Regions from separate parts of the Hahella sp. NS-SX17 genome, predicted to be linked through region 3. Evidence: predicted binding sites of a transcription regulator. Region 3 holds the regulator's gene; each other region holds the start of a gene.
The links. Region 3 encodes FliA, which starts transcription of late flagellar genes. Its sites were predicted from a motif close to CTAAAGTTNNNNNNNNNNCNGCCGATA; they were not measured.

Region 1 (6,947 bases), 170 kb from region 3:
CGCCGATTGACATTACTTTTTCGGGCTATATAAATGGCGACAGCTTGAACAGCGCCCCATTTATTTCTTCTGGCGGCAGCCCAGTCCCCAACCCTAACCAGAATGTTTTTTTACTTGAGCTTGCTTACGCCAGTGGTGATCCAATTCAGGGCCTCTCCATTTCCGAGCCGCCCACTATACCTTTGGCGGCGGGCGTACTTTTGGCATCAGCTGAGAGCGACCCTGCAACGGCCGCAGCTATTCTTGGAGCCGCGATAGCAGATGCGCCTGCAATTAAAGCATCCGTCATTGAGTTGTCAGGTGCCAGTACCCTGAGAATCCAACCGACAAAACCTTTAAAACCCAAGACACGCTATCTGGTCATAGTCACCAATGAGGTTAAGGACTCCACAGGCCAGTTTATTTCAATGGACCCCAACTACTCACTTCTTTCTGGCGATATCGCCTTACCTTCCAGCCAACTGGAGCCCGTCCGAACCGCAATAAACAGTTTCTGGGAGCCGACTGCTGAGCGTTATTTCGCAATAAATAACGCCTCCCGAGAAGCACTGAGCATGAGCCCACTTTCCGCCAGCAATATTGCTTTGACTTATTCGTTTACCACGTCTGGCGACGAAAAGGTGATGGAGTATATTGCGAATCCAACAGAGTGGTTTAATGATCAAATAACCACATTTATTCGTCTCTCAGCCGCCGAAACGGTTCTCGAAACAAACCCGTCCGCCAGCTACTCCACTGTAAACGCCACTGCAGACGCAGCTGTAGCCGCATTCCCAAGTGCGGAGCAGATAACCGCCTTTTCACCAATATTTAATTCCGGCTCCCCATGCTTTGGAGCCACTGGCGTCACAGCAATTGGTTGCGCCTCCACAGTACTTACAACCAATTTCTCCTCACTACTCCCGACACCAAAAGCTCGGGAGCTTAGCCACACCAGCAGCAACACACCTGTAAATCTGGTTTCCGCTCTCACCAGCTCCTTACTGGACACAACCAACAGCATCAATCCTCTGGTGTCTCAGGGAACCATTTCTACTCCCTACTACTTGGGCATCCCAACCAGCTCTGACGGCTCCACAATACAGTCCAGCACCTGGACCGCCAATAAGCCGTTAGCAGACGCCCTCAACCTTGCATTCAGCAGCGCAGGACTAAAACTCCCTCAAGGAGACAGCAAGGATGACAACGGCAACCCGGTCGCCGCCAAGTCGACAGTTGTCAACTATGTTTTCCCATTCCCCACGCAAGCGGACGGCAACACCACAACGCCAGATACTGTTGACACACTCCCTATTCCATGGCTAGCGGTATATCCAGACAACACGTCGGCATGCCCTAAGCCGCTAAAAACCGTAATATTCCAACACGGTATTACCACAGATCGGAGCGCAGCATTGTCTGTGGGAACAGCCCTGGCTGAAAAGTGTTTCGCCACCATCGCGATTGATCAAGTCGTACACGGCGTAGCGCCGGCATCTACTGCGAAAAAGCTTGGCCTAGCGGCCTCTCTGCTGGCGGCGGGTCAAACTAGCGGCCTCCCGCCTTCCCTCGCCCCGAGCGATGAAAATAATCAGGCAGTTGTAGATGGCCAGCTTAATATCGGTTTCGTTATGGCGGCCGCCTCTGTTGACGCCGCTACCGCTCAAGGGCTCATTAGCAGTGTTTTAGCTGGCGGCACAAGCGGAGATGCGAGTTTGGACGCCGCCATCCTTGCGCTGGCGTCGTTTGAAAACACCGTCGCCAACGCTGGCAGCACCATCCCTGGCATCGCCCACACGGATAACGAGCGCCACTTTGACTACACCGCTAATGCAGCACAGCAAGCGGTGGCGATGAACTTTGATCCCGCCAGCGCCTCCGGCTCATCCGGCAGTCTGTTTATCAATTTGACTGGGTTTATCAATAGTCGCGACAAGAATCGCCAAGGCGTCATCGACCTGTTAAACCTGAGACAAACCATCAGCTCAATTGACTTGGATGGCCCTAGCGGCGGCCTATACGCCGCCGGAGACCTGGACAACGACAACGTGTTCTTCATGGGCCACTCGCTGGGCACGCTCATCGGCACTCCGTTTGTCAGCGTCGCCAACAGCACGCCTATGGCCAATATAAAAGCCGCCGTATTGCTAACTCCCTCCTCAGGCATTGTACGCATGCTGGAGAACTCGCCATCGTTCGCACCCACCATTATTGGCGGTTTGTCTGCAGCCGGAATCGCCCAGGGAACCACCAGCTATGAAACCTTCCTGGGAGTGTTTCAGGCCGCGCTGGACGCCGTGGACCCCATCAGCTTCGCTGACAACTTGAATACGTCGATCAACTATAGCGGCAATTATCAAACCTCCGCTGACGATACCGGCGTACTGATGATTGAACTGGCGGGACGCCCTGATGTGAACGGCAACGCGCAAATCGGCTATGTGAGCGATCAGACCAACGTCATTGAGACGGAAACCACACAGTTGACGACCAGTTTTGGGACCCCTTATCCAGACTTATTATCCGGTGTGGATAAGCTTGCCGAGCAAATGGGGGCGACCAATACACTTGACGCCGCTGCGCCGTCAGGCTCTCCCGACACACTAATCAGCCGTCTCAGCTATGGCTCTCACGCCATGTATGTACTGCCGATCGTCTCATCGTCAGAGTCCTCGTCTTACCCAGACGTAGCCGCAGAAACCGCGCGACGCCAAGCATCATTTGCCGAAGGCGTAACGGAATCCGTCGCATTCTTCACGCTGGGCGGTGAGATTTCATCCGCCGCCGTAGACACCACCGCAGCATTGGCGGGGGAGACTACCGGCCTGGAGACAGAAGCCGATTATCAAGCAAGGACCAACAAGCAGCTAAACCTTAGCAACTAAGGTCAGCGTCGAAGAAAAGCGCCCCTTGCAAGGGCGCTGGACTGACATAAAAAAACCGCCAATATGGCGGTTTTTTTATTTTGGGCCGAAGTCGGCATTATTTCATGCTACGGCCTTTATCCGCGGCAATACGCATACGCAGGGCGTTCAGCTTGATAAAGCCTTCCGCGTCACGCTGGTTATACACGCCGCCATCATCTTCAAAAGTAGCGATACGGTCGTCGAACAGACTGTCTTCGGACTTACGTCCCGCTACGATTACGTTGCCTTTGTACAGCTTGACCCGCACCACACCATTGACGTGTTGCTGCGATTCATCGATCAGCTTCTGCAGTGCAAGACGCTCCGGCGACCACCAATAGCCGTTATAAATCAGTTCCGCATACTTCGGCATCAGACTGTCTTTCAAATGGGCCAGCTCTTTATCCAGAGTGATGGATTCAATAGCGCGGTGTGCGCGCAGCATGATAGTTCCCCCTGGCGTTTCGTAACAGCCGCGGGACTTCATGCCTACATAGCGGTTCTCAACGATATCCAGACGCCCCACGCCATTCGCGCCGCCAATTTTATTGAGCTTTTCGATCACTTCATGCGGCGCCAGAGCTTCGCCATCAATAGCGACGATATCGCCATTTTTATAGGTCAACTCCAGATAAGTCGCCTGATCTGGAGCCGCTTCAGGAGACACGGACCAACGCCACATATCTTCTTCCGCTTCCGCCCACGGATCTTCCAAAATACCGCCTTCATAAGAGATATGCAGCAGGTTGGCGTCCATGGAGTAGGGAGACTTACCTTTCTTCTTTTCTACCGCGATGTCATGGGTGTCGCAGTAGGTCAGCAGCTTTTCTCTCGAAGTCAGGTCCCACTCGCGCCAGGGAGCAATTACTTTAATGCCAGGCTTCAACGCATAGGCGCCCAGCTCAAAGCGCACCTGGTCATTGCCTTTGCCAGTGGCGCCATGGGAAATAGCGTCAGCGCCCGTTTCGTTGGCAATCTCCACCAGTCGCTTGGCGATCAGCGGCCGTGCGATAGAAGTGCCCAACAGGTACTCGCCTTCATAAATGGTGTTGGCGCGAAACATAGGAAAAACAAAGTCGCGCGCAAACTCTTCACGCAGGTCTTCGATAAAAATCTGTTTAACGCCCAGCTTCTCCGCCTTGGCGCGCGCAGGCTCAACCTCTTCGCCTTGACCGATATCGGCAGTAAAGGTCACGACTTCACAGTCATAGTTTTCTTGTAGCCACTTAACGATTACCGAGGTGTCCAAGCCGCCAGAATAGGCGAGCACGACTTTATTGACCTTAGACATGAGGATGCTCCCAAGAGATTACGAAAGGCGGTTATTCTAGGCCCTTCGGGCAAAGTTTTCTATGGCTGGGCAAAGGCGTGTGCGCCTCACCGTCAAGGCATAGGCGCATATATGGAAAGACCTGCCCTGGCTTGATGGCTGGTCCACGAGAAACAGGCCTGATTACAATTCTTCCTCCATCGAAATATCCAACAGATCCTCTTTGACAGGCGGCTGAGTGCCTCTCTCCAGACGCACAGTAGCGCGACGGTTGCGGGCCAGATTCTTGGGACCGACGTTCTGAACCACAGGATAACGTTCGCCATGATAACGAGTGGTGATTTTCTCCGATGCGACGCCTTTATCCATCAGATAAGCTGTCACCGCCTCCGCTCGGTCTTTGGATAGTCGGCGGTTATAGATTCTGCGTCCCGTGGAATCAGTATGGCCGTCAACAAATATAGCCGTCACGGAAGGGTCCGCCTTCACGTACAGTATGACCTTGTCCAATTCGTTCTTATCCTGATCCGTCAGCACCGCCTCATCCAGCTTGAAGAATACCGCGGTACGCTCCACTTGTCGGAAATTCACCGGCAACAAACCAGATACACAGGAAAGATAATCCTCATAATAGCGCGCAAAATTGATGGAAGAGACCTCCACTCTGACCGTATCGTCATTGAAGCGCGCACGTCGCGTGAAGGTCGGCATCATTCCCTCCAGCAAACTATCCATCATTTGCGACGCCTTTGGATTGTCCACGCTAATCGGACGCGGCTTGTCCAGCACCGCCACATACCCCAAATCTCTGACGCCAATGCCGGGACGCCAGCGGGGCGCTTCAAGCACCAGTGCAGCCTCCCCTTCCCGCATGGGGTTACGGGCGGTATCAAGATAAAACCTCAAGGGTTCGCCAGCTTCATGATAAAACACCGCTCTGCCATACCGCGGAATGTTGTGCGTCAACGCACACTCAAATATGGAAGAGGATAAGTACCACTGACTTTTCTCAATGCCCGCAGAGAAAGTCGCGGCCTGGCTGGATGTCGCCCAGAAAAGGGCGATGACGGAGGCAATTGTTAGTTTGCGCACGATAATCTCACTAACACTGTGATCACAACATACATTAAAGCTAATATCGGCCTGGCGCGGGAATTCTTTACCCTGAATCCTGTTCCGTTCTGGTATACTTGCGTGCAGTTTTGTAACCCTGCTTTTCTGCATTGCCCTGGTGGTTGATACTCTATGTCCGACTTAGTCATTACCCGGCCCGACGATTGGCACCTTCACCTACGAGACGGCGACGCCCTTGCGACCACCGTACCCGCAACAGCGCGCCTGTTTTCCCGCGCTATCGTTATGCCCAACCTGGTTCCTCCGGTCACCCACACAGCGCAGGCGCAAGCCTATCGCAATCGCATTCTGAGCCACGTTCCAGAAGGCGCTGCATTTGATCCCCTGATGACGCTTTATTTGACCAACAATACTTCTCCCGAGGATATCATCGCCGCCAAACAAAGCGGCGTCATTTATGGCTGCAAGCTGTATCCCGCAGGCGCCACCACCAACTCGGACGCAGGCGTTACAGACGTCGCCAACGTCTTCTCCGCACTGGAGAAAATGAGCGAAGTCGGCCTGCCGCTGCTTGTACACGGAGAAGTTGTCCATGCAGAAGTAGATATTTTCGACCGTGAGAAACGTTTTCTCGACGAAACGCTAACGCCTTTGGCCAGACGCTTCCCGGATTTGAAAATTGTGCTGGAGCACATCACCACCCGGGACGCAGTTGATTTTGTCAATCAGGCTGGCGCCAACGTCGCCGCCACCATTACCGCGCACCACTTGCTCTATAATCGCAACCACATGCTGGTTGGCGGCATTCGTCCGCACTTTTACTGCCTGCCAATTTTAAAGCGCTCCGAGCATCAAGTGGCGTTGCGAGAGGCCGCGGCATCCGGCAATGAAAAGTTCTTTCTGGGCACAGACTCGGCGCCCCACCCCAAAGAAAAGAAAGAGGCCGCTTGCGGCTGCGCCGGCTGCTTCACTGCGCCTTCCGCGCTGGAGCTATACGCCGAAGCCTTTGATGAGCTGGACGCACTGGACAAGCTGGAAGGCTTCGCCAGCCTACATGGCCCGAGGTTTTACGGCTTGCCGGTCAACGGCGGCAAAGTACGCCTGAGTAAAGATGAATGGACGATGCCAATGGCTATGGAGCTGGGCGACTCGACGATAGTTCCTTTCCGCGCAGGAGAAACTATTCGCTGGAGAGCGGAGCTGCTCTAACGCAGTCACAGGCGCAAACCAGCCGCGCCTATAGAGACTTTGATACTCATAACAGTACAGCAGTGGCGGGAGTCGTTCGCCACCCCAACCAAAAGTAGATAACCAGTGTCTGAATCGCAAAACCGCCCCAAATCCCCTCTCGCCAGACGTTTTCGCGGCTTTCTGCCGGTAGTAGTGGATGTCGAGACCGCCGGCTTTAACTCCAAGACCGATGCGCTGCTGGAGGTCTCCGCCATCATTATCAGCATGGAGGATGACGGCATGCTCTACCCCGAGCCGCCAGTCAGCTTCAACGTCGAGCCTTTCGCTGGCGCAAATATTGAGCAGGCCGCCCTAGAGTTTACCGGGATAGACCCATTCAATCCTTTGCGCGACGCAAAACCTGAAGGGGATGCGTTGAACGAGTTGTTCCGTCCGATTCGCAAGTCCGTGAAATCCAATGGCTGCAACCGCGCCATCCTGGTCGGCCATAACGCCACCTTCGACCACTCCTTTCTATTCGCAGCCGC
Region 2 (6,947 bases), 450 kb from region 3:
GAGCAATATTTTTAGATAGTTCCTGCTTCCACCGATCAAGGTGGCTAATAACATTGAGGGTTTGACGATATGCGTCGAAGCTTTCGTGTACTTTCATTATTCCTTAAATCAGTCGACCAAGACCCACCCTGGCTGCAACTCGATAGCTGATAAGCAACAACAAAGGCTGAAAGTGATAAAACACCAAAGCAAGCGAAGTAAACAACTATAGTTATCGAGGAAGGGGATTTTATTCAAAAGAGAATTCAATGGCGGTGAGGGAGGGATTCGAACCCTCGATACGGGGTGACCGTATACACGCTTTCCAGGCGTGCTCCTTCAACCGCTCGGACACCTCACCAGAGAACCAAAACAGGATTATTGCAACCCGTGTTTTGAGGTGCGCTAATTTATACGAATGCCCTTCGAAAGGCAACCTCTAATCTTCTCGATTGCGCAAATATTTCATCGCAATTTGGATAAGCGCTATTTCGCCCTGTAGATGATGCCAGGACTGCAATGCACCATCTCAAACTTGTCCGGCAAATTCCCCAAAGACTCCGAGGCGCCGAGAATCAAGTAGCCGCCAGGCTTAAGCGCAGAGTGCATACGGGACAGGATGTCCTTCTTTAACTCAGCGGAAAAATATATGAGCACGTTGCGGCAGAAAATCACATCAAACTTTCCGAGCAACGAATATGAGTCGAGCAAGTTCAGAGCGCGAAACTCCACGCAACGGGCGACTTCAGGCTTGATTTTCCAAGAGCCGTTGGGGGTCTTGGTAAAGTAACTGGCCATACGTTCTTTGGACAGCCCGCGTCCAATAGCGAGCATTTCATACTCGCCCTTACGCGCTGCGCTGAGCACGCTGGCGGACAAATCCGTCGCCACAATACTGAGAGCGGTGCGCATACTGCCCAGGTTTTTGCGACGACATTCATCCGCCACCATGGAAATAGAATACGGTTCCTGCCCTGTTGAGCATGCCGCGGACCAAATGCGAATCTGGGTAACGCCTTTGTTGGCGTTTAGTTCGGGAAGTATTTTTTCCTCCAGAATCCGGAACGGATGAACATCCCGAAACCACAGCGTCTCATTGGTGGTCATGGCGTCGACCACCGCCTCCCGCAAGGGCGAACGCATGGATCGACTCATCTTGTCGACCAGCTCTCCCACGGTCTCAATCTTTTCATCCGCCATGATTCGCCGCAGGCGGCTTTGCACTAAGTATTGCTTATTATCACCCAGTACAATGCCGCATGCTTTTTGGAGGAAATCCCGAAACTTATCGTAGTCTGCGTTATTAACCAGAAAAAATCCTGCCCTGACCGGTTATGCGCCAAGCGCGTCGACAGCTGAAGGTAATTACGCCAGCCGGTGTTATTGTCTTCTTTCTTCTATTGTTTTCAGCACGGAGGTCACTCGCTGCGCCAGCTCATCGGGGTTGAACTTGGCCATGAAGTCGTCCGCGCCGACTTTCGCCACCATTGCTTTGTTAAAAACGCCGCTTAATGACGTATGCAACATAATGTACAAGTCCTTCAGGGAAGGGTCGTTCTTACAGTTAGTTGTCAATGTGTAGCCATCCATTTCCGGCATCTCCACATCTGAAATCATCAGGCTGAGATGGTCATCAATGTGGCTGCCGTCAGCAACCAGAGAGCGAAGATAATCCAAGGCCTGGCGACCGTCATTTTTAGTGACCACCTCGACGCCTACCGCATCCATACAATGCACAATCTGGCGACGCGCCACCGTGGAGTCGTCCACCACCAGCACTTTATGCTCAATCGCTTTGGCGGCCAGTTCCTTATCAATGAACTCATCTGCGACGGTATCCCGCGTCGGAGAAACCTCGGCGAGAATTTTCTCCACATCAATGACTTCAATCAGCTTGTTTTCCAAGCGGGTCACCGCCGTCAAATAATTGTCTTTGCCCGCCCCTTTTGGCGGTGGATGCATATCTTCCCAGTTCATATTGACGATACGCTCCACCCCGGACACCAGAAACCCCTGGGTTTTGCGGTTGTATTCCGTGATGATGACAAAGCAGTTATTAACGTCTTTTTCAGGAACAGGCATTTGCCCTGTAGCCATGCCCATGTCGAGTATGGGTATGGTTTCGCCGCGAATATGAGCCACCCCCCTGACCACAGGATGACGCTTAGGCATCATTGTCAGCTTCGGACATTGCAGAACTTCCTTCACCTTGAAGACGTTAATTCCGTATATCTGCTCACCCTGCAGCCGAAACAGGAGCAACTCCAGGCGGTTCTGTCCGACTAACTGAGTACGTTGGTTTACGCTGTCTAATACCCCGGCCATAAAGGGCGCTCCGCTATATGTTGTAGATTACCGAACTATCGGATCGGGGCGCTGACGGGATTGACGTCCCGCATGAGCCCGCCAGCCCGGCACAGACTTTGCGTGCCTTGTCGCACACCGTCATTTTATTGGCGACGCGCAAGCGGCTACCCGGTAGCTAAGTAAAGCATAGGACAAAAAATGAAAATACGCATAACCGGCTTGATGTATATCGGCATTCTCGTTTTTTCAGCCCCGGCCTTATGCAATTCCGTTCCGGTCTGGCGGCAACAAACTTCCGTTGCGGTGGAGGAGTTTATGATGCGATTTGCCGCCGCAGCGGCTGAGCAATTTCAGGAGCGGGTGATCTATGACGTTTCCGAGCCTGACCCCCGCCTTAACTTTTCCCCTTGCGAGCAGACACCCGCCGTTAAGGAAGCCAGCGCCAACGGCGGACGGCTGACGCTAAAAGTAAGCTGCGAATCCCCCAGTCCCTGGCAAATATACGTGCCTGTGCAAATGGAGCGATACCGGCAAATAGTGACAATAAAATCCGCTTTACCGCGGGGCTACGCTTTGGCCCCAGAGGATCTCGAAACTAAAGAGCTGAATATCAACGACTTACGCTACGGCTTTTATACGAAACCAGAAGAAGTGATCGGCATGATCACACGACGCCCAGTTGTCGCCGGGTCCGCCCCCTATCCAAATATGCTGGAAGCGCCTAAACTCATTAATAAGGGAGACATGGTGGTAATTGAAGCGGCCACGTCCTACTTCAGTGTGAAAATGCCGGGAATCGCCATGGCGGACGGCAGACGGGGCCAGCAAATCATGGTCAAGAACAGCTCCAGCGACCGCATGGTGCGCGCAGAAGTCATAGGATCAGGCCACGTAAGAACGCCCATGTAAACGCATAGACTGATCAATATTGGGCTGAAAGCGAAATTCACTAAATAATTCCAAAAATCTCGCTAAAGTTTCTCTCCGTTGAGCCGATATGATAAGTAATTAAAGTTTTTAAGAGAGTAAAGCCATGAATATCAAAGGTGTCGGTTCACCTCCAGTGAACGATATCAAAACCCGGGAAAACCTGCAGAAGACTGAGAAAGTCGATGTGGACGCCGGGAAAAATGCGGCGGCTCCCGAAAAAAGCGGAGATTCCGGGGACAAAGTCGTCCTCAGTTCGCAAGCTCAAAACATCAGAAAAGTCGAACAGCAACTGGCCAGACTGCCCGATGTCGATAACGAGCGGGTGGAGAAGATCAAAAAGGCGCTGGACGACGGGTCCTATCAGATCAATTCACGCAGTGTGGCAGAGAAATTGCTTAATTTTGAGCAAGACTTCTGATAACACTGTGAGGGCATCATGTCCGCCGATCTGAAAGTATTTATTGATCTGCTTAAACAGGATCTACAAACTCTCTCCCAACTTGAAGATGTGCTGCAGCAGGAACGCGACTCTCTGGAGCAAAGCGATATTGAGTCACTGCAGCGCATCAACGAATCCAAACTTCCCCTTCTGCAACAAATCGAAAGCCACGCACGAGATCGTACTCAGTGGGTCAGTCAGACTGGCTTGCCCGTAGATCGTTTTCTCTCACTGTTAAAGGAAAAAGCGCCGCCTGTCATGAAACTGTATCGACAGTGCGAAAGCAGCCTCGCTAACATACACAAGCTGAACGAGGTCAACGGACGTATTATCGCCCGTTCACAGCAACGCACGACCAAGCTGATGCAGATCATCCGCGGCCAATCCCAGCACATGCAGCTGTACGGTAAAAACGGCGCTGAGAAAAGTGTTGGCGACGCCCAGGCCATCGCGCAGGCTTAGAGCTTGTCGGCATAAAAAAGGCCGCAAACTGCGCGGCCCAAAACAACATCGTCTAAGGAAAAGTTCCGCAACGAACGGAGCGCTCTAACTACCTCGCCCGCCGTGCGGAGGAACCGTCAACTCAGTAGGGTTTCACCACGATATACGAGTTATCGCTGAACTTGATCCCTTCCAAATGAATACTGCCCATGGTGGGACCATCCGCCGATACCCCCATCGGCCGAATATTGTTGAAACTGACTCGCTCAATATGATTCGGGAGCGTCACGTTCATGCCGCCACCCTCATTAAACAGAGGCTTGATGCGGGAGGGATCTATTTGCACTCCAATCACTTCAACTTCGGCGTCCAGAACATTGGAGAGCGGAAATAGCAGTTTTCCGAGAGATCCCAACACCTGAACCCCATCAGGATTATCGGAGTTCCGGCCTTCCAGCTGAGCTTTCGCAGCCATGTTATACAATTGCTGAAACTCTTCGGTGAAGCCTTGAGCGCCGACATTGCTCAGCTCACTTTCGTCCAGCGCCTGCAGCCCCGATGCAGCCTGGCTTATCGTTTCGGCAGCGACAGGTTGAGATTCTTCTTGAGACTGGGAAGCGGCGAACGCCACCATGGGCTGGAAGGGAGTCACGGCCATAGCAACGAACGCCGCGGCGTAGCGATAACGGCTTTGATGCCGAAGTGTGCGCTGCAACTCCTTACTGGTTATCCAGCCGAACTCTACTAACAACTCACCAAGGCGTTGACCATTAACGGTCTGCGCGGTTAATGCTTCGTTAAGCTGACCTTCTGTAATGTATCCTCGGTTCACCAGGAGGCGACCTAGGCGGGATCTTTCTATAGCTTGCTGCTGAGTCGCCATGACCATAACTCCTTTTTTATTGAGTAGTAGCTCTTTAATAATGGAAAGATGTTTAAAAGTTGTACACCTGTGATAGGTTAATTTTTGTATGGGTTTTGCTATCACTTACAACCAAGTATTAATCGTTTACTAGCAAGTATTAGCGGCAAAAGCCGCAGCCTCTCTCCTATTACGCCTAGATGCCTGAAACTTTTAGGGAATTTCTAATAATTTGTCGCTTATAACGCTGGCGGTAAAAGCAGGGTTGGTTACACTTTTATAGAAGAGCCGGTTTTCAACACCTGAAAAGCTTGCAGCAAACACACCTCAGGGGGCGGATTTGTCATTACCGAACAGTCACCAGGATATGTCCGCAGACACCGCAACCTACGTTCGCAGGCTGCTGGACAACGGCATGCACGGACTGCAATTCGAGGGCGAACTGGAAAGCGAGTTTGAGCGTTATCACTTAAGCCGTTATCTGCACTTGAACCGGGTATACCCTCTATTAGGTGCGTTGGTGCTGGTCTTCTTCACATTCGCTGATCATCTGGTAATTCCCGAATTATTTGAGCAAACCCTGCAGATCCGGGTGGCGGATGCTCTTGGCATCATCTTGGTCACGATGGCCAGCCGTATTGCATGGGTGCGTCGACGTTATCAAATGACACTTTGCCTCGGGGCGCTATGCATTCACTTAAGCCTGATCGCCATTGCCGTAAAAGCCGCCGCCATTGACCAGTTCCATTACCAGACCGGGTCAATTATTTCCGTCATTTTCTTCTGTACGGTGCTGCGCCTGCAATTTCACTACATTTTCCCCTTCGCCTTATTGATGTGGCTGTCGCAAGTGCTTGCGATGCACTTTCTCATGCATCTGCACGCATCACAGTTCACTGAGCTGCTGTTTCTGCACACCTTTGTCACCTTGATTTCAGTATTGGTTTGCTATCGGGTGGAATACGAGACCCGAAAAAACTTCCTGCAACAGTTACTCCTGCTGTATGAGCAAGAAGAGTTGCGCGCCGCGCATGCAGAACTGGAGCGGCTCTCCCTGATGGACAGCCTCACCCAGGTCGCCAATCGCAGGCACTTCAACAAAAGTCTGGAGACGGAATGGAACCGATGCCTGCGCGACGACAAACCTCTCGCGCTATTGATGGTGGATGTGGACTTTTTCAAAGCCTATAACGACGCCTATGGACATCAGCGGGGCGACGATTGCCTGATCAATGTCGCCGATTGTCTGACACAAACGTCAAGGCGCGCCGCCGATCTGGTCGCCCGCTACGGCGGCGAGGAGTTCGCCGTCATTCTGCCTCACGCAGATCAGGCGGCGGCGCAACGCCTGGCGGAACATATTGTGCTCCAGATTTACGAGCTGAACATGGAAAACGAAGGCTCCCCAGAACTGAAACGTCTTACTGTCAGCGTAGGTTTCAGCGCTCTCGCCCCTTCCCAGGGTGACGCCCCCAACACATTGATTTCTCAAGCCGACAGCGCGCTTTACATGGCAAAACGAAAAGGTAAGAATCGTGCCCACGGTTTTCCCGTCAACGAGACCTCTGAGACAGCGGAACCCGCCAGCTCAGAGGACGAAGGCGAACCGAACATCCACGACGAATCCAAAAGCAATGGAGAAATCTAGTGACACACAGCGTAAATGCGGGCAAAAGAGGATTACTTGGCCTGGCTTTCTGGGCGATCAGCTTGACGGCGATGGCCGCCGACCTGCCGACAGCCACCATCAGCACTTCCGAGGGCGACATCAAAATCCAGCTATTCAACGATAAAGCTCCGGTTACTGTTGAAAACTTCATCAGCTATGTCAAAGACGGCTACTACAATGGCCTGATATTCCACCGCACTATCCCCAACTTCATGATTCAAGGCGGCGGTTTTACGCCCAATATGGAACAGAAGGCCACCAAAGCGCCTATCAAGAACGAATCCAGCAATGGGCTGGCGAATGATCGCGGAACGCTGGCC
Region 3 (6,947 bases):
AATTATCTTGTATTGTCGGCAGTTAACCAACCGCAGGTCATGAAATCCACCTATCATTACTATAAGATGTTGGGGCTTTCCGGCTGTATCATGACCAAACTGGATGAAGCGTTCAGTCTGGGGGAAGTGTTGAGCATGGCCATCCTGAATCGGCTTCCGGTTGCTTATGTCACTGACGGACAGAAAATACCCGATGACATTCATCCGGCGAAAGCGCATGCGCTGGTGGCGCGCGCGGACGCACTGTGGCGGCGGACCCGGCGGGAGACCAGACAAACTAATAACACCAGTCGCTTCGCTGCGGAACTGGTGGTCTAAACTATTGAGTGCGGGATCAACGCCGCGCCGTCTAATAACAGGAGATATCTACCGGTATGAGTAAAGTACATCCGGTTCAAGTTATTGCAGTCACCGGAGGAAAGGGGGGTGTCGGCAAGAGCAATGTTTCCATAAATCTGTCCCTTGCGTTAGCGGACCTGGGACGTCGCGTGGTGCTGCTGGATGCGGACCTCGGACTGGCCAATATTGATGTGCTGCTCGGCGTCACCGCCTCGCGCAATATCGGGGACGTGCTGGCGGGGGATTGCACCCTGCGGGAAGTGATGATCGAAGGGCCGGGCGGAATTAAGATCGTTCCGGCTTCATCCGGCACCCAGCATCTTACTCATCTGTCTCCTCTTGAACATGCGGGCCTGATCAACGCCTTCAGCGACATCAGCGACGACCTGGATGTGCTGGTGATTGATACGGCGGCGGGTATCTCCGAACAAGTGCTCTCATTCGTGCGCGCAGCGCAGGAAGCTCTGGTGGTGGTGTGCGACGAACCGACTTCGATTACCGATGCATACGCGGTCATCAAACTGCTGAACAAGAACCACGATATGTACCGGTTCCGGGTGCTCGCCAACATGGTTCGCTCCGAGCAGGAAGGGCGGCACTTGTTCGGTAAATTATCCAAGGTCACCGAACGTTTTTTGGAAGTTGCGCTACAATATGTAGGAAGCATTCCATTCGACGAAGCCGTACGCAAATCGGTGCAACGGCAACGTCCTGTGTACGAAGCCTATCCGCGCGCCAAAGCATCGCTGGCGTACCGCCAGCTGGCGCAGAAAGTGGATAACTGGCCGTTGCCGACGGCGCCGAGAGGCAATCTGGAATTCTTTGTGGAGCGTCTGGTGCACGGTTAGACATGCGCCGGACGGAATGCGAGGGCCCGCCCGGCGGCTATATCCCGGGCGCTTGCGATAAGGCGTGATGGCTGCGCTGGACATATCCTCAAACACCCATGAGAACGTTTTTGTTGAAATCATCCGGTTCATTGCAGGCCTTGCGCGCAAATTCATGTCACTGGCGAACACTTATATGATGTACAGCGAGACGCGGGCGGAGCGCGCCGACACTCTGGTCAGGCAATACGCGCCTCTGGTCAAGCGCATCGCGCATCACCTGATAGCCCGCCTGCCGTCGAGCGTGCAGGTGGATGATTTAATCCAGGCGGGCATGATCGGCCTGCTGGAAGCTGCGCAGAAATATGACGCGGGCAAAGGCGCCAAGTTCGAAACTTACGCAGGCATCCGCATTCGCGGCGCCATGGTGGATGAAATCCGCAAAGGCGACTGGGTGCCGCGCTCCGTGCACCGTAACGCCCGCAACATCGCGGAAGCGATACACAGTATAGAAGCCCGCACCGGCAGAGACGCGTCGGATGCGGAAGTGGCGGCAGAGCTGGGTATACCCCTGGAGCAATACCACGCCAGCCTGCGCGACGCCAGTTCGGGGAAGCTGTTCAGCCTGGAAGAGCTGGGCTTTCACGGGGAGGGCGGTGCTGATGACGAGACATTGACCGCGGACAACCCCCTCAGCGACATCGAACAAAACGCCTTTCTGGAAAAATTGAGCGCCGCAATAGACGGATTGCCGGAACGGGAGAAGCTGGTGCTGTCTCTCTACTATGACGAAGAACTCAACCTCAAGGAAATCGGCCAGGTGCTCTCAGTCAGCGAGTCCCGGGTCAGTCAGATTCATTCCCAGGCGACACTGCGGCTGCGATCCCGTCTCTCAGACTGGAAAAACAGCTAAATCAAGCCATTGCCTGCGTAGGTTAATGTTTTTTCGAAATCAGCAGCCTGCGGTCATGTTTTCTAAAACAACTTGTATCAAAAAACTGGATAGTACGGCGCGACCAGCTAGACTTACTCAGTAGAGTAATGAAATCAAAGGGTTTCCAGCGTCGCCATTGTGGAGGTTACATTGGACAAAAACATGAAAATCCTCGTTGTAGACGACTTTTCAACAATGAGGCGGATTATTAAAAACCTGCTTCGGGATTTGGGCTTCACCAATACCGATGAAGCGGATGACGGGTCCACCGCGCTGCCGATGTTAAAAACCGGGAAGTTTGATTTTCTGGTCACCGACTGGAATATGCCTGGTATGACGGGAATCGAATTACTCCAGGCTGTTCGCGCTGATGAGAGTCTGAAAAACCTGCCGGTGCTCATGGTGACGGCGGAAGCCAAACGGGATCAGATTGTCGCAGCGGCGCAAGCGGGGGTTAACGGGTATGTGGTGAAGCCGTTTACTGCGGCCGTGTTGAAGGAAAAGATAGATAAGATCTTCGAGCGGATCGACTCATAATAAAACCGCAGGAATTACTATGACCAATGAACAGCAGCCACCATCCTCCTCCCAAGAGGACATCGAGGCGCGCTTGAGCGAGCAGGCGGCGAGCTTGATGGAGCACGTCAGCAAGGGGGACTTTGGCGAAGCGTTGCGGGTAATTTCCGATCTTAATGACACCCGGGACCGCACGCTGTATCACGAAGTGGGCAAGTTGACCCGTTCGTTGCACGAAGCCATTCGCAATTTCAATATCGACATGGGCAACGTGAAGATGAATCAGGAGGAGGAAATGTCGAAGATCGCCGACGCCTCCGATCGTCTTTCCTATGTGGTCGATATGACTAACAAAGCCGCCAACAAAACCATGGATATGGTGGAGGCGAGCATGCCCGTGGCGGTGGAGATGAAGCAGGAGGCGCACGAACTCAAGGAAGCCTGGGCGCGGTTGCGGCGTCGGGAAATGGACCCCTCGGAATTCCGCGAGCTATACAAGCGCATCGATAAGTTTCTGGTGGATCTGGCTGCTAACAGCGACAAGGTGTACACCAACCTGTCGGAAATTTTGCTGGCCCAGGACTTTCAGGACCTTACCGGACAAGTCATCAATAAGGTCACTGGTCTGGTCAGGGAAGTAGAAGTGAATCTGGTCAAACTGGTCGCCATGGCGGGCAAGGTTGACCGCATAACAGGCATTCAGCATGAGCTGAAAGCTGAAGAAGAGTCTATTACAAAAGGGCACGGCCCGCAGATCCAGACCGAAGGACGCTCAGATGTCGTCGCCAGCCAGGACGACGTGGACGACCTTCTTTCCAGCCTTGGTTTCTGAGGAGCACATGAATGGGGTTTGAAGCGGACGAAGAAATCCTGCAGGACTTTCTAGTCGAAGCGGGAGAAATTCTTGAACAGCTCTCAGAGCAGTTGGTGGAACTGGAGCAGAACCCGGACGACCGCGATCTGCTGAACGCCATTTTCCGTGGGTTTCACACCGTCAAAGGCGGCGCCGGCTTCCTGCAGTTGGAGGCTCTGGTGGAATGCTGCCACGTGGCGGAAAACGTCTTCGACCTGTTGCGCAACGGCCAGCTTAGCGTCGACTCCGAATTGATGGATGTCGTGCTGCAGGCGCTGGACGCCGTCAACGAGATGTTTTCCCAGGTGAAAATGAGGGAGGAACTTACCCCGGCTGCTCCCGAACTGATGGCGGCGCTTGAACGATTGGCCAGCGGCGAATCCGCCTCGGCGGGCGGCGGCGAGGAAGAGTCTCTCGAAGAAACCGTCGAAGAGCATGAAGACGAGCCCGAAGATGAAGTGGAGGTGCCCGTCGCTTCGGCGGAAGGCGACATCACTGACGATGAATTCGAGAATCTGCTCAACGCCCTGGATGACGAAGAAGGCGGCGCCAAGGCCGAAGCATCGGGTTCAAAAGAAGAAGGTGATGAAATCACCGAGGATGAGTTCGAAAAATTGCTGGATCAGCTGCACGGCCCCGGTAAATTCGGCGAAGCCAAAGAAAGTAAATCAGCCAAGGCCGCTCCTGAACCGGCTCCGGTTCCCCAGGACGATTCTGCTGAAGCCGTGTCCGCCGGCGACAGCGATGAAATTACCGACGATGAATTCGAAGCCTTGCTGGATGAACTGCATGGCAAAGGTAAATTTGACGGCGCCGTAACCGATGGGGCTGAGCAGAAGAAAGCCCCTGCCGCAGAGAAGAAAGAAAAGCCTGCGGCGAAAGCCGAGCCGAAAAAGGACGTAGAGAAAAAAGAGGGCGCCGCCAGCGACTCCGAGCTGATCACCGACGACGAGTTCGAAAAGCTACTGGACGAATTGCACGGCTCAGGCAAGGGACCAAGTCCTACTCCGGGAGCGAAGCCAGCCGCCGTAAAACCGGCGGACAAGGCTGCCGCCAAAAAAGAGCCCGCCAAGAAGGAACCTGTCAAGAAGGAGCCAGTAAAAAAAGAGCTGCCCAAAGTCGTCAAACCCGCGCCAGCCCGCGCCGAGCCGGACGAAGAGCGGCGTCAGCCCGCCCCGAGCGCCGCCAGCGCTGCGAAAGAAGCACAGGCCAGCATCGCGACGGAAACCACGGTGCGGGTGGACACCAAGCGTCTCGACGACATTATGAATATGGTGGGCGAGCTGGTACTGGTGCGTAACCGCCTTAAGCGTTTGGGCGAAGAGTTCGCCGACGAGAGCATGAGCAAGGCCGTGTCTAACCTGGACGTAGTCACCAGCGATTTACAGTCCGCCGTCATGCAGACGCGGATGCAGCCGATCAAGAAAGTCTTTGGCCGCTTCCCTCGTGTGGTGCGGGATTTGGCGCGTAACCTGCGTAAAGAAGTCAACCTGGTGTTGCGCGGAGAAGATACCGACCTCGACAAAAACCTGGTGGAAGCCCTGTCAGATCCGCTGGTTCACTTGGTGCGCAACGCGGTGGATCACGGGATCGAATCCCCCGAGGCGCGCGAGCAAAAAGGTAAGCCGAGAGTCGGACGCGTGGTGCTGGCGGCGGAGCAGGAAGGCGATCATATTCTACTGTCCATCGAAGACGACGGCGCCGGAATGGACCCGGTGGTATTGCGTCAGAAAGCGGTGGAGAAAGGTATTTATGACGTGGACGCCGCCGAGCGTCTCACTGACAACGAAGCTTATAACCTGATATTCGCGCCGGGATTCTCCACCAAGACGGAAATATCCGATGTGTCTGGGCGCGGCGTCGGGATGGACGTGGTGAAAACCAAGATCACCCAGTTGAACGGCACCATTCACATTGAATCGGAGTTGGGACGCGGCTCCCGCATTGTGATTAAAGTGCCGCTGACGCTCGCTATCATGCCGACACTGATGGTGATGCTGGGGGATCAGGCGTTCGCTTTCCCATTGGTGAGCGTGGTGGAGATTTTCCATCTTGACCTGACGCAGACCAATATCGTTGACGGTCAGGAATGTATTGTGGTGCGCGAGAATGTGTTTCCGCTGTTCCACATCAAACGTTGGCTGGTGAAAGGGGCGCAGTTCGAGCCCACTGATGAAACCGGCCATGTGGTGATTGTCTCCGTGGGCACCAAACGGGTGGGCTTTGTGGTCGATCAACTGGTTGGTCAGGAAGAGGTGGTGATCAAGCCTTTGGGCAAGATGCTGCACGGTACGCCGGGTATGGCGGGGGCCACCATCACTGGAGATGGACGCATTGCGCTGATACTGGACATTCCCAGCATGCTCGGACGCTACGCCAAGTCCAGCAAAGTTTACGGTCGGCCGACGTTCAGGAAGAGCCAGTTGGTGACGGACTCTGATGAAACGGAGCCCGCGGCTTCCGCAGGCTGAGCGCCTGACGCAAGGCGCAGCGGCGGAGTGATTTCCAAAAACGGGAGACCGATGAATGGCCTTAAAGGTCCTGGTAGTAGATGATTCGGGATTTTTCAGACGTCGCCTTTGCGAGATCCTGAACTCCATAAGCGATGTCAATGTCGTCGGCACGGCCAGCAACGGCCGCGAAGGCGTGGAGATGGCGCTTAAGCTGAAACCCGACGTCATCACCATGGACTACGAAATGCCGGTCATGGACGGCATTACCGCAGTCAAGGAGATCATGCGGTCTCAGCCCACGCCGGTATTGATGTTTTCCTCTCTCACTTATGAAGGCGCCCGGGTGACGTTTGACGCCCTGGAAGCCGGCGCGGTGGACTTTCTGCCCAAGAGCTTTGAGGCTATGTCCGGCGACGCCTCTAAAATCAAACGCTTGCTGCATGATCGTATTAAAGAGGTCTCACGGGCCAAATATCGCATGTCCGGCGCGTCCGCGCCCGCTGCCGCGCCTGAACCCGCCAAGCCTGCTGCGCCGGCGCCGGTAAGAGAGCCGCCCAAACCTGTCGCCCCGGTCTCTCGTCCCGCCGAACCCCGCGCCAAAGCGCCTCCCGCCAAGCCTGAAGCAAGGGCGGAGCCAAAGCCGGAGGCGAAAGCGACGAAGTCGCGGCGGACCCCGCGCCAGGATTATAAAGTGGTGCTCATCGGCACCTCCACCGGCGGTCCGGTGGCGCTGCAAAAAATTCTCACCCGCTTGCCCGCCGCCTTCCCTGCGCCGCTGGTATTGGTGCAGCATATGCCGGCCTCTTTTACGCCAGCGTTTGCTGAACGTCTGAATCGTTTGTCGCAACTTTCCGTCAAACAGGCGGAGAACGGCGAAATCCTCAAGCCCGGATGGGCCTACATCGCTCCCGGCGGCAAGCAGACGCTGATTGAGCGCGTCGGCGCCCAGGCGCGGGTCAAGATCCTCGACGGTGATGAGCGGCTGCACTATAAACCCTGTGTGGACGTGACATTCGGCTCCTGCG

Region 1: AC2IBB_RS25330 (flagellar protein MotY) is a predicted target of FliA. The motif match lies at 5,292-5,318, and genes of this name have one in related genera.
Region 2: flgM (flagellar biosynthesis anti-sigma factor FlgM) is a predicted target of FliA. The motif match lies at 3,258-3,284, and genes of this name have one in related genera.

Annotation. Positions count from the first base shown of each region.
Region 1 is NZ_CM170632.1:5,689,876-5,696,822, forward strand. It holds gene AC2IBB_RS25320 (Ig-like domain-containing protein) at 1-2,864, shown strand, start outside; gene AC2IBB_RS25325 (argininosuccinate synthase) at 2,962-4,176, opposite strand; gene AC2IBB_RS25330 (flagellar protein MotY) at 4,339-5,247, opposite strand; gene pyrC (dihydroorotase) at 5,401-6,438, shown strand; gene rnt (ribonuclease T) at 6,544-6,947, shown strand, end outside.
Region 2 is NZ_CM170632.1:5,406,606-5,413,552, forward strand. It holds gene AC2IBB_RS24040 (hypothetical protein) at 1-97, opposite strand, end outside; tRNA gene AC2IBB_RS24045 (tRNA-Ser) at 250-340, opposite strand; gene AC2IBB_RS24050 (CheR family methyltransferase) at 466-1,290, opposite strand; gene AC2IBB_RS24055 (chemotaxis protein CheV) at 1,360-2,304, opposite strand; gene flgA (flagellar basal body P-ring formation chaperone FlgA) at 2,485-3,195, shown strand; gene flgM (flagellar biosynthesis anti-sigma factor FlgM) at 3,320-3,634, shown strand; gene AC2IBB_RS24070 (flagella synthesis protein FlgN) at 3,653-4,117, shown strand; gene AC2IBB_RS24075 (cyclic di-GMP-binding domain-containing protein, MshE-related) at 4,239-4,979, opposite strand; gene AC2IBB_RS24080 (GGDEF domain-containing protein) at 5,299-6,606, shown strand; gene AC2IBB_RS24085 (peptidylprolyl isomerase) at 6,606-6,947, shown strand, end outside.
Region 3 is NZ_CM170632.1:5,857,444-5,864,390, reverse strand. It holds gene flhF (flagellar biosynthesis GTPase FlhF) at 1-318, shown strand, start outside; gene AC2IBB_RS26095 (MinD/ParA family protein) at 375-1,187, shown strand; gene AC2IBB_RS26090 (RNA polymerase sigma factor FliA) at 1,366-2,079, shown strand; gene cheY (chemotaxis response regulator CheY) at 2,263-2,637, shown strand; gene AC2IBB_RS26080 (protein phosphatase CheZ) at 2,657-3,448, shown strand; gene AC2IBB_RS26075 (chemotaxis protein CheA) at 3,460-5,940, shown strand; gene AC2IBB_RS26070 (protein-glutamate methylesterase/protein-glutamine glutaminase) at 5,996-6,947, shown strand, end outside.